One region of the Mycobacterium saskatchewanense genome, then DNA from elsewhere that is predicted to be linked to it. Evidence: riboswitches for the same ligand, from Rfam matches in the RefSeq annotation. Region 1 holds a riboswitch; the other holds the start of a gene.
What was found. A riboswitch is a leader RNA that binds a small molecule or an ion and turns the genes downstream of it on or off. The one in region 1 is predicted to bind magnesium.
Positions count from the first base shown of each region.

Region 2: another riboswitch for magnesium. It lies ahead of G6N56_RS03290 (PPE family protein); the one in region 1 lies ahead of G6N56_RS01480 (Rv1535 family protein).

Region 1 covers NZ_AP022573.1:310,642-315,516, forward strand. Annotated here, with positions in the region: gene G6N56_RS01470 (NAD(P)H-dependent flavin oxidoreductase) at 1-1,022, shown strand, start outside; gene G6N56_RS01475 (TetR/AcrR family transcriptional regulator) at 1,019-1,663, shown strand; M-box (ykoK) riboswitch at 2,008-2,177, shown strand; gene G6N56_RS01480 (Rv1535 family protein) at 2,453-2,683, shown strand; gene ileS (isoleucine--tRNA ligase) at 3,012-4,875, shown strand, end outside.
Region 2 covers NZ_AP022573.1:729,440-734,314, forward strand. Annotated here, with positions in the region: gene G6N56_RS03285 (PPE family protein) at 776-1,987, shown strand; M-box (ykoK) riboswitch at 2,126-2,297, shown strand; gene G6N56_RS03290 (PPE family protein) at 2,711-3,886, shown strand; gene G6N56_RS29380 (hypothetical protein) at 4,109-4,243, shown strand; gene G6N56_RS03295 (hypothetical protein) at 4,619-4,875, shown strand, end outside.

The sequences.
Region 1 (4,875 bases):
GAATCCTCGGCGCCGTCGCCCACAGCCCCAAGCGGCTGGAGAGCGAGCTGGCCTGGATCGAGGAGCAGACGGGCGGTAAGCCTTATGGGGTCGACCTGCTGCTGCCACCCAAGTATGTTGGCGCCGAACGGGGCGGGATCGACGGCAAACAGGCGCGCGAGCTGCTGCCCGAGGAGCACCGCGCCTTCGTGGACGACCTGTTGGACCGGTACGGGGTCGCGGCGCCCGCCGACGAACGGCGCGCGTCGTCCGGTGGGCTCAACATCTCACCCAAGGGGTACGAACCGCTGCTCGAGGTGGCCTTCGCGCACGACATCCGGCTGATCGCCAGCGCGCTCGGGCCGCCGCCGGCCGACCTCGTCGAGCGCGCCCACGACCGTGACGTGCTGGTGGCGGCCCTGGCCGGGACCACGCGTCACGCCCAGCGGCACGCGGCGGCCGGGGTGGACCTGATCGTCGCGCAGGGGACCGAGGCCGGCGGCCACACCGGCGAGGTGTCGACCATGGTCCTGGTTCCCGAGGTGGTCGATGCCGTCGCGCCCGTTCCGGTGGTTGCCGCGGGCGGAATCGCCCGCGGCCGCCAGGTCGCCGCGGCCCTGGCGCTGGGGGCGGAGGGCGTGTGGTGCGGGTCGGTCTGGCTGACCACCGAAGAGGCCGAGACGACCCCCGTGGTCAAGGAGAAGTTCCTGGCCGCCAGCTCGTCCGACACCGTGCGGTCGCGGTCGATGACGGGGAAGCCCGCGCGGATGTTGCGCACGGCTTGGACGGAGGAGTGGGAGCGGCCCGATACCCCCGCCCCGTTGGGCATGCCGCTGCAAAGCGCCCTGGTCAACGAGCCCCAGGTGCGCATCAACCAGGCCGCCGGCCACCCGGAGGCCAAGGCCCGCGACCTGGCCACCTACTTCGTCGGGCAGGTGGTCGGGTCCCTCGACCGCGTCCGGCCCACTCGCGCGGTCGTGCTCGACATGGTCGAGGAGTTCATCGACACCATCGGGAAGCTCGACAGCCTGGTCGAGAGATGAGCGCCGGCGTCCGGCGGCGCCGCGCGGTGAGCGAGGAGGACAAGTCGCAGCGGCGCGACCAGATCATGGCGGCGGCCAAAGATGTGTTCGCGCGCAAGGGTTTTCATGACACGACGATCGCCGACATTGCCAAGCAGGCGGGCCTGGCCTACGGCTCGGTCTACTGGTACTTCGAGTCGAAGGACGAGTTGTTCCACGCGTTGATGGCTGTCGAGGAGACCGCCCTGCGCGACCACATCGCCTCGGCGCTGGCCGGACTCGCCGGAACCAACGGGCGCGAGGCCACGCTGCGTGCCCTGCTGGAACGCTCCGTGCTTGCGACACTGGAGTTCTTCGAGGCCGACAAGGCCACCGCGAAGCTCCTGCTCCGCGACCCCTATGCGCTGGGAGAGCGATTCGAACGGCACCTGGGCGGGATCTACGAGCGGTTCATCGACGACCTGGAAACCTTCGTCGTCACCGCCCAGGAGCGCGGCGAGGTGGTGGCCGCGCCGCCCCGGATGGTGGCGTACACGCTGGCCGCGCTCGTCGGGCAGCTGGCGCACCGGCGGCTGAGCACCGACGACGACGTCACCGCGGCGCAGGTCACCGACTTCGTCGTCGCGCTGGTTCTCGACGGCCTGCGCCCGCGCCGCGAGTGAGCTAGGCACGTGACCGGTGGGACGACCAGAGCCCGCGAGACATAATCCTCTGCGAGCCCGACTGGCATGTCGTCGCGAAGGTTTATGTGGTCGTGGCCGAGGGCCGGACGCTTGAACCCAGCCCGTCGGCGATGGACCTCGCTCGTCGCACGCCGCGAGACATAATCCGCTGAGGCGTTCTTCGGCGTGTCTTCGCAGCCAGTTATGTGTCGCGGGCGGGGATCGCGCGCCGAGGGCCCGCACCTGGCCGCCCCCTGTGTGCATGCTTACAGCCAGGTAAAGATCGTGGAACACGCCCGGCAGGAGTTTGACCTCACCAGACCCGTCGTGCATTATCGGTCGGGTATGCACCTCGTTAGGTGAGGCGTCTACACGAATACAGGCCACTGACCCCGAACGTCGAAAGACGCCCCGGGTCAGGACAGCTCCTCCCGGCTTAAGGGTTGAGCCCAGGTGGCTTCCGGATTACCGGACACGTCGTGTAGTGCCAAAGCTCTGACGAGAGGGGTGCGGACCTCCGGCAGTCGTCGGGTTTCGTTCTCCTGCGTATACACCGTGTGCGGACAACCGCATGCGCCGTGACCGTGAGGAGGTGAGGGACATATGAGTTCCAGCGATAGTCCGGACCGAAGTCCGAGCTGCGTCTCGTCCCGATCCGGTCTCCGGTACGACGATCTGCTCTGAGTCGTCGATCCGCTTGCGAGCCAAGCGGTCCGGGGTCGGAACCGCCAAGGGACGGGACGCGTCAGTCCTGTTAGTCCCCAACGGAAATCCGTCTAGGAGGTCATCATGACCGCAGTTCTGTACGACGAAGTGGTAACCGTAGCGCCCGCCCCCGTGCTGACGGTGGTGCGCGACACCGACACGATCCCCGCCCAGGCGCCCAAGAAGGCGACCCGCCGGGTCGACAAGGCTCCCGGCGACCCGCTGGTGGAGGGCGCGACCCGCCTGCTGAGCATCCCGCTGCGCCACCTGTACGCGGCCCTGTGGCGGGTTGGTGTGCTCGAAGTCCAGGCCTGAGGAGGCGTCGATGAGCAGTGGGCAATCGAGGCTCCAAGGGGCCACCTGACCGCAGGGCCGCCTGAGGTCAGGCGGCCCCTTGGAGCGAGCGTTCACCGATTTGCGGCGTTCACTAGAATCGGTCCAGCGGCGTCGATCCGGCCATCACCGGGGAGCCTTCGGAAGAACGGCCGGCACGGCTCAGTAGAACCGGACGGGTGGGCCCGTCACAGCCCGAATCGAGCGGCCCCGCGCAAGCGGGGCAAGCGGGGTGGTACCGCGGCGCTCGCGCACATCGCGCGTCGTCGTCCCCGGCCAACGGCATTGGGGCGCAAAGGACGCAATCGTGGTGACCGACAACGTTGACCTCGGGGACTCCGTCAGGGTCTATCCCAAACTGGCCGGCGGGGCGCCGGACTTCCCGGCGCTCGAGCTCGAGGTGCTCGACTACTGGGCGTCCGACGACACCTTCCGGGCCAGCATCGCCCGCCGCGACGGCGCGCCGGAGTACGTGTTCTACGATGGGCCGCCGTTCGCCAACGGGTTGCCGCACTACGGGCACCTGCTCACGGGTTACGTGAAGGACATCGTCCCGCGCTACCGCACCATGCGCGGCTACAAGGTCGATCGCCGCTTCGGCTGGGACACCCACGGCCTGCCCGCCGAACTCGAGGTCGAGCGCCAACTCGGCATCACCGACAAGTCGCAGATCGACGACATGGGGATTGCCGCATTCAACGACGCCTGCCGGGCCTCGGTGTTGCGCTATACCGACGAATGGCAGGCGTACGTGACGCGTCAGGCGCGGTGGGTCGACTTCGACAACGACTACAAGACCCTCGACCTGCCCTACATGGAGTCGGTGATCTGGGCGTTCAAGCAGCTGTGGGACCAGGGCCTGGCCTACGAGGGTTACCGCGTGCTGCCCTACTGCTGGCGCGACGAGACCCCGCTGTCCAATCACGAACTGCGCATGGACGACGACGTCTACCAGAGCCGCCAGGACCCTGCAATCACGGTGGGCTTCAAGGTGATTGGCGGCGAGCTGGACGGGGCTCACCTACTGGTGTGGACCACCACCCCATGGACGCTGCCGTCGAACCTGGCGGTCGCAGTCAACCCCGAAGTCACCTACGTCGAGATCAGGGCCGGCGACCGTCGCTTCGTGCTGGCGCAGCCGCGCCTGGCCGCCTATGCGCGCGAATTCGGCGATGAGCCCGAGGTTTTGGGCAGCTACCGGGGCGCGGAACTGCTGGGCACGCGGTACCTGCCGCCGTTTCCGTATTTCGCGGACACCGCCAACGCTTTCCAGGTCCTGCCCGGCGACTTCGTGACCACCGAGGACGGCACCGGCATCGTGCACATGGCGCCCGCGTACGGCGAGGACGACATGGCCACCACCGACAAGGCCGGCATCGCGCCGGTCACGCCGGTGGATGCGCGGGGCCGCTTCGACGCGGAAGTCCCGGATTACCAGGGGCAGCACGTCTTCGCGGCCAACGCTCAGATCATCCGTGACCTGAAAGACGGCAGCGGCCCGGCCGCCGCCAACGGCGCGGTCCTGGTGCGCCACGAGACCTACGAGCACCCCTATCCGCACTGCTGGCGCTGCCGCAACCCGCTGATCTACCGGGCGGTGTCGTCGTGGTTCGTTGCCGTCACGGAATTCCGCGACCGCATGGTCGAACTCAACCAACAGATCACCTGGCATCCCGACCACGTCAAGGACGGCCAGTTCGGCAAGTGGCTGCAGGGCGCCCGCGACTGGTCGATCTCGCGAAACCGCTACTGGGGCACCCCCATTCCGGTGTGGAAGTCCGACGACCCGGCCTACCCGCGCATCGACGTGTACGGCAGCCTGGCCGAACTCGAGCGCGACTTCGGTGTGCGCCCGACCAATCTGCACCGGCCCTACATCGACGAGCTCACCCGCCCGAACCCGGACGACCCGACCGGACGCAGCAGGATGCGGCGCATCCCCGACGTGCTCGACGTCTGGTTCGACTCTGGTTCGATGCCGTACGCCCAGGTGCACTTTCCGTTCGAGAACGAAAAGTGGTTCGACACCCACTATCCGGGGGACTTCATCGTCGAGTACATCGGCCAGACCCGAGGCTGGTTCTACACCCTGCACGTGCTGGCTACCGCGCTGTTCGACCGTCCGGCGTTCAAAACCTGTGTGGCACATGGCATCGTGCTGGGCTCCGACGGGC
Region 2 (4,875 bases), 420 kb from region 1:
TTCCGCGGCCGCGGCGGCGGCCGTCGGCGGGTTTTGTTGCAGCCGGCGCAGCGGGTCATGGTTCGCCGCAAACGGTGTCCGTTGCCGCCGCACGGCGAGTCACTCACCGCTCGGCGCCCTGATTGCCTCGATTTGCATTGACACCCGGTTACCCGCAGTTTCTGTCGCGTAAATTCCGATATCTGCCGGCAACTCCGGCTTCCAGCGGGATGCCAAACCATTTGTGTCGTCTATCGTTTGGGGTTGAAATGAGCGGAAAAGCCGCCTGACTTTATGCGCGCCGGATACGCTTTCGTAGCTATGAAGTTCCGATGAGAGGGCGCTGCACCGGGCAGATCGCGGCCGGTGACCTTCTCCGCTGTTGTGCAACCATCAGGGCACCCCGTGCCTACACGTGACGGGAGGTGCGTGAACTGGTCCGATTGACAGCGGCTGTATCGAATCGATGAGAATTCCCCCGATCCGGCCGCGGCGCATGTCCTCCGTCTGGGCAGGTGTGGGCCAAGCGACCGAGCGCGCTGACCCGACGATGCGCACGCCTGCCGGCAGTTTGTGACAGTTCCTGGGCCACGGCCGGGTCGGGCAATCCCGTAAGGAGAAGTCCGATGTTCCATGCTGTGACAAGACTGGGGCCGCCGGCCGAACCGGCCGGTGCATCACGCCCCAGGCCACCGCAATTCGCGGTGCGCGCTCGAAATTCATTCGCAAACCCGCCGAGCTTATCGGTGTCCAGCGAAGCCCCCAACGCGGTTATCAAAGGTTGACGGGGCCGACAATGGACTTCGGAGCATTGCCGCCGGAAATCAATTCCACGCGAATGTATTTTGGTCCCGGCTCGGCACCGATGCTGGCCGCCGCGGCCGCCTGGGACGGCTTGGCCGCCGAACTGCATTCGACGGCGTCGTCGTATCAAACCGTGATTTCGGGGCTGGTCGGTGAGGGCTGGCTGGGGCCCGCGTCGACAACCATGGCGGCAGCCGTCTCGCCGTACATGCTGTGGATGACTCTCACCGGGGTGAAGGCGGAGCAAACCTCGGCCCAGGCATCGTCGGCGGCCGCCGCATACGAGGCGGCGTTCGCCATGACGGTACCTCCGGCGGCGGTCGCGGCCAACCGCGCTCAGCTTGCGGCGTTGGTGGCGACCAACCTGCTGGGCCAGAACACGCCCGCGATCGCCGCGGCCGAGGCTCAGTACGGCGAGATGTGGGCGCAGGATGCGGCGGCGATGTACGGCTACGCCGCGAGTTCGGCGTCGGCGGCCGACCTGAAGTCGTTTGTGCAACCGCCCCAGACGACGAATCCCACGGGACAGACCGATCAGGCCTCGGCCGTCACCCAGGCCACCGGCGCGCCGGCGGCCTCCGGCGCGCAGGAGACCCTCAGTCAGCTGACGTCCGCGGTTCCGGCGGCGCTGCAACAACTAGCGACGCCGGCGGCCGACGGCCCGACGAGCCTCTGGGACTTCCTGGACTCGAACTTCGTCAACGGGTTCGTGTCGGCGGGGTATACCAGCCCCGCCATCGTCCAGCAGACCGTGACGGCGTCGATGGCCGACATCAACGCGGTGGCCGTCGCCGGGGAACCGGGAGCCACCGCACTGCCGCCAATGGGCGCCGGTTCCGGCAACGAGACCTGGGCGCCGCTGGGCACGCCCGTCGTGCCATACAGCTCGGCCGTCGCGCCGCTCGGCTCGCCGGCCGTGCCGGATGTGCAGTTCGGCGGCGTCTCGGCCGGCGTGAACCAGGCGGCAGCGGTTGGGCGTTTGTCCGTGCCGCAGGCCTGGACCGTGGCCGCTCAGGTGGAAAACCATGCCGGCGCGGCGCTTTCGGGTGGCGGGTGGAACAGCACCACCCTGCCGGAGACCCCGGCCGGCGTACCGGGCATGCCGGGCATCCCCGCCGTGAGCAACGCTGGGCGCCACTTCGGCAACGGGCCGCGGTACGGATTCAACGTGACGGTCATGCCGCGCCCGCCGGCCGCCGGCTAGGGGGTCGCCAAAACCTTAGTGCGACACAGGGTTCGCGCAGTGCGGGATGATGCCACGACACGGCGCGGCGCCGCAGCAACGGTCGACAGCCGCGGTTGCGCTTGACGCGTCGACGAGTTCGGTGCACCATGGCCCTTGCATGCACCTCGCTAGGTGAGGCGTCTGCACGGACATAGGCCACTGACCTCGAACGTCGAAAGACGCCCAGGGTCAGGACAGCTCTTCCCGGCTTAAGGGTTGAGCCCAAGTGGCTTCCGGTCGAGATCGGATACGCCGTGTGGTGCCAAAGCTCTGACGAGAGGGGTGCGGCGTCCGGGTAATTTCTCCCGTGTGCCCTCTCCCGCGCGTGCGCATTATGGCATCCCCGTGTGCCCTGGCCGTGAGGAGGTGAGAGCGAGATGAGCTCCGACGACAGTCCGTATCCGAAATCGACGACCATTTCGTTGCGATCCGGCCCCGGCTCTGCTTCCGCAGCCTGAACAGGTTCTCCCGCAAGGACTTACCCGCACGCGATCGCGCCGCTTCGCGTGCGCGGTGCGAGCATGCGCGGGCGGCGGTGATCAATGGCTGCCGGGGCGCGGGCCGCTCGCCTGCCGCGAGGAGAACTCCGATGTCGTTTGTAGCCACCAATTCCGCACCAGCGACCCGGGACGACCGCATATCGTTCTTGGCCGCAACGCAATTGACCGCACCCGCGGCCGCTCTTCAGTCGGGGGGCCGGCGATGACCGCGGTGCTTGACTTTGCAACGCTGCCACCCGAAATCAATTCGGGTCGTTTGTATTCGGGTGCGGGTTCCGGCCCCATGCTGGCCGCGGCATCGGCGTGGAAGGGACTCGCCGCGGAGCTGCGGTCCACCGCGTTGTCGTATCACTCGGTGCTGTCCGCCCTGTGGGGCGAGGAGTGGCACGGCCCCGCAGCCGCGGCGATGGCGGCCGCCGCGATGCCGTACGTGGCGTGGATGGGCTCGACGGCCGCGCAGGCGGAGCAGGCCGGTGCCCAGGCCGAGGGGGCGGCGGCGGCCTACGACGCGGCATTCGCCGCCACCATTCCGCCGCCGGTGATCGCCGCCAACCGCGTCCAGCTGATGGCGCTGATCGCGACGAACATCCTGGGACAGAACACCCCGGCGATCGCCGCCACGGAGGCGCAGTACGCGGAGATGTGGGCCCAGGACGCGGCCGCAATGTATGGCTACGCGGCTTCATCGGCGACGGCCGCGCAACTCGACCCGTTCACCCAGCCGCAGCAGACGACCACCCCCGGCGGGATTGCCGGCCAGGCCGCCGCGGTCACGCAGGCCGCCGGGACGCCGGCCGGCGCCCAGCAATCGACCCTGGCGCAGTTCACCACCGCCGTGCCTGCGGTGCTGCAAAATCTCGCCTCGCCGGCGTCGGCCCCGTCATCGGGCGTCACCTCGGTATTGGATCCCAACAGCAACTTCTGGAACACGCTGACGTCGACCGGGGCGTTCAACCCCGAACAGGTGGTGTCGGCGGTGACGAGCTCGACGCTGCTGGGCGCCGGCGGCAGTGCCACCAGCGACGTGGCGGGGTCGGTTGCGTCGCCCTTGTCCGGTGCTGCTATCGGAGCGGGCGGCCAGGGGATCTCGGGTATCGCGAGCCTGGGCGGCGCGGGCACCCCGGTGTCGGCGGGGCTGGGCCGCGCGTCGATGGTCGGCCCGGTCTCGGTGCCGCCTAGCTGGACGGCGCCCGCACCCCTGACGAGCCCGCTCGCTTCGACACTGGGCGGCACGCCGATGGTCGCCCCGCCGCCCGCAATGGCGACCGGCGCGCCCGGCATGCCCATCGGGGCCGTGGGGGGCCAGCCGTACGGGCGTGCGATGCCACAGTACGGTTTCCGTCCCAGTTTCGTGGCTCGCCCACCCGCCGCCGGCTAGCCCGATAGCCGCCGGGTGGAAGCGTCGTCCTCACATCGGGGGAGAGCGCGGATTGACCGCTCCGCAACATCCTCGCCACCCGGTGGCGCCGCGGCCAGGCCTCTCTGAGGGCGCCTACCACGGCAAACGAGACGTACTGCCCTCACAGTAAACACCCAGTAGCTAACCAGTGCTACTGCAGCTATGGATGCGTACGCTAGATGAAATTCAGGGGAGTAGCGGATGACGATCAACCACCAATTCGGCGACTTCGACGCCCACTGCGCCTCCGGGTGCGCCCGGGGCCGCGTCGTCGGATGGCCTACGACGGTCGGGTCAGTGGTCTACGGGCAGCCCAACCGCAACGGCCGGCAGTAGCGGCTCGTCGGCTCCACGTGGCCGGCACGGACACCGCCGCTGCCATAACGCACAAATGAAGCCGATCTCGTCGGCCAATCTTGATCGGCCTCGGATCGGCGTAGTTCTATGCGTGTCGAATAAACCAATTCTTTTGTTTACGCCGACATAGGAGGTCGCCGGGAATGGGCGCACTGTCCAATTACTAGCGACGTTAGAAAACTGTTAAAAAACCCGCCAAAGCGGCGGCTCTCGTGTGAACCCGCAAGCAATTCGATTTCTGACGAAACGCCTCGGCGCTCGTTAATTTTGTGCTGCGTGGTAGTCGCTGATTAGGGCTTATGGCTGTCCGAAAGTTAGCTCGAATGAGTGGATCTCACACCCGGGGGTCGGCTCATGACATTTACTTTTAACCTTTTGATTACTGCACAGGAACGCAATGCGAATACCGTTCGGTCACGATGGTCGCTACATTGGGCGATGCTTGTGGGTGAACGGAATGGGGCCGTCATCGCCATTTCTCCCAAAAAAGAGATTGGGGCCCTACCGTCGCTCGGCGGAACCGTTTCGATGGATTTGATTAGAGCTTCGGCGCCGATGCGGCAGGAGCAGTTGAGCGGCGCCTACCATGGCGGCCACTTGAGGGGAGTGGA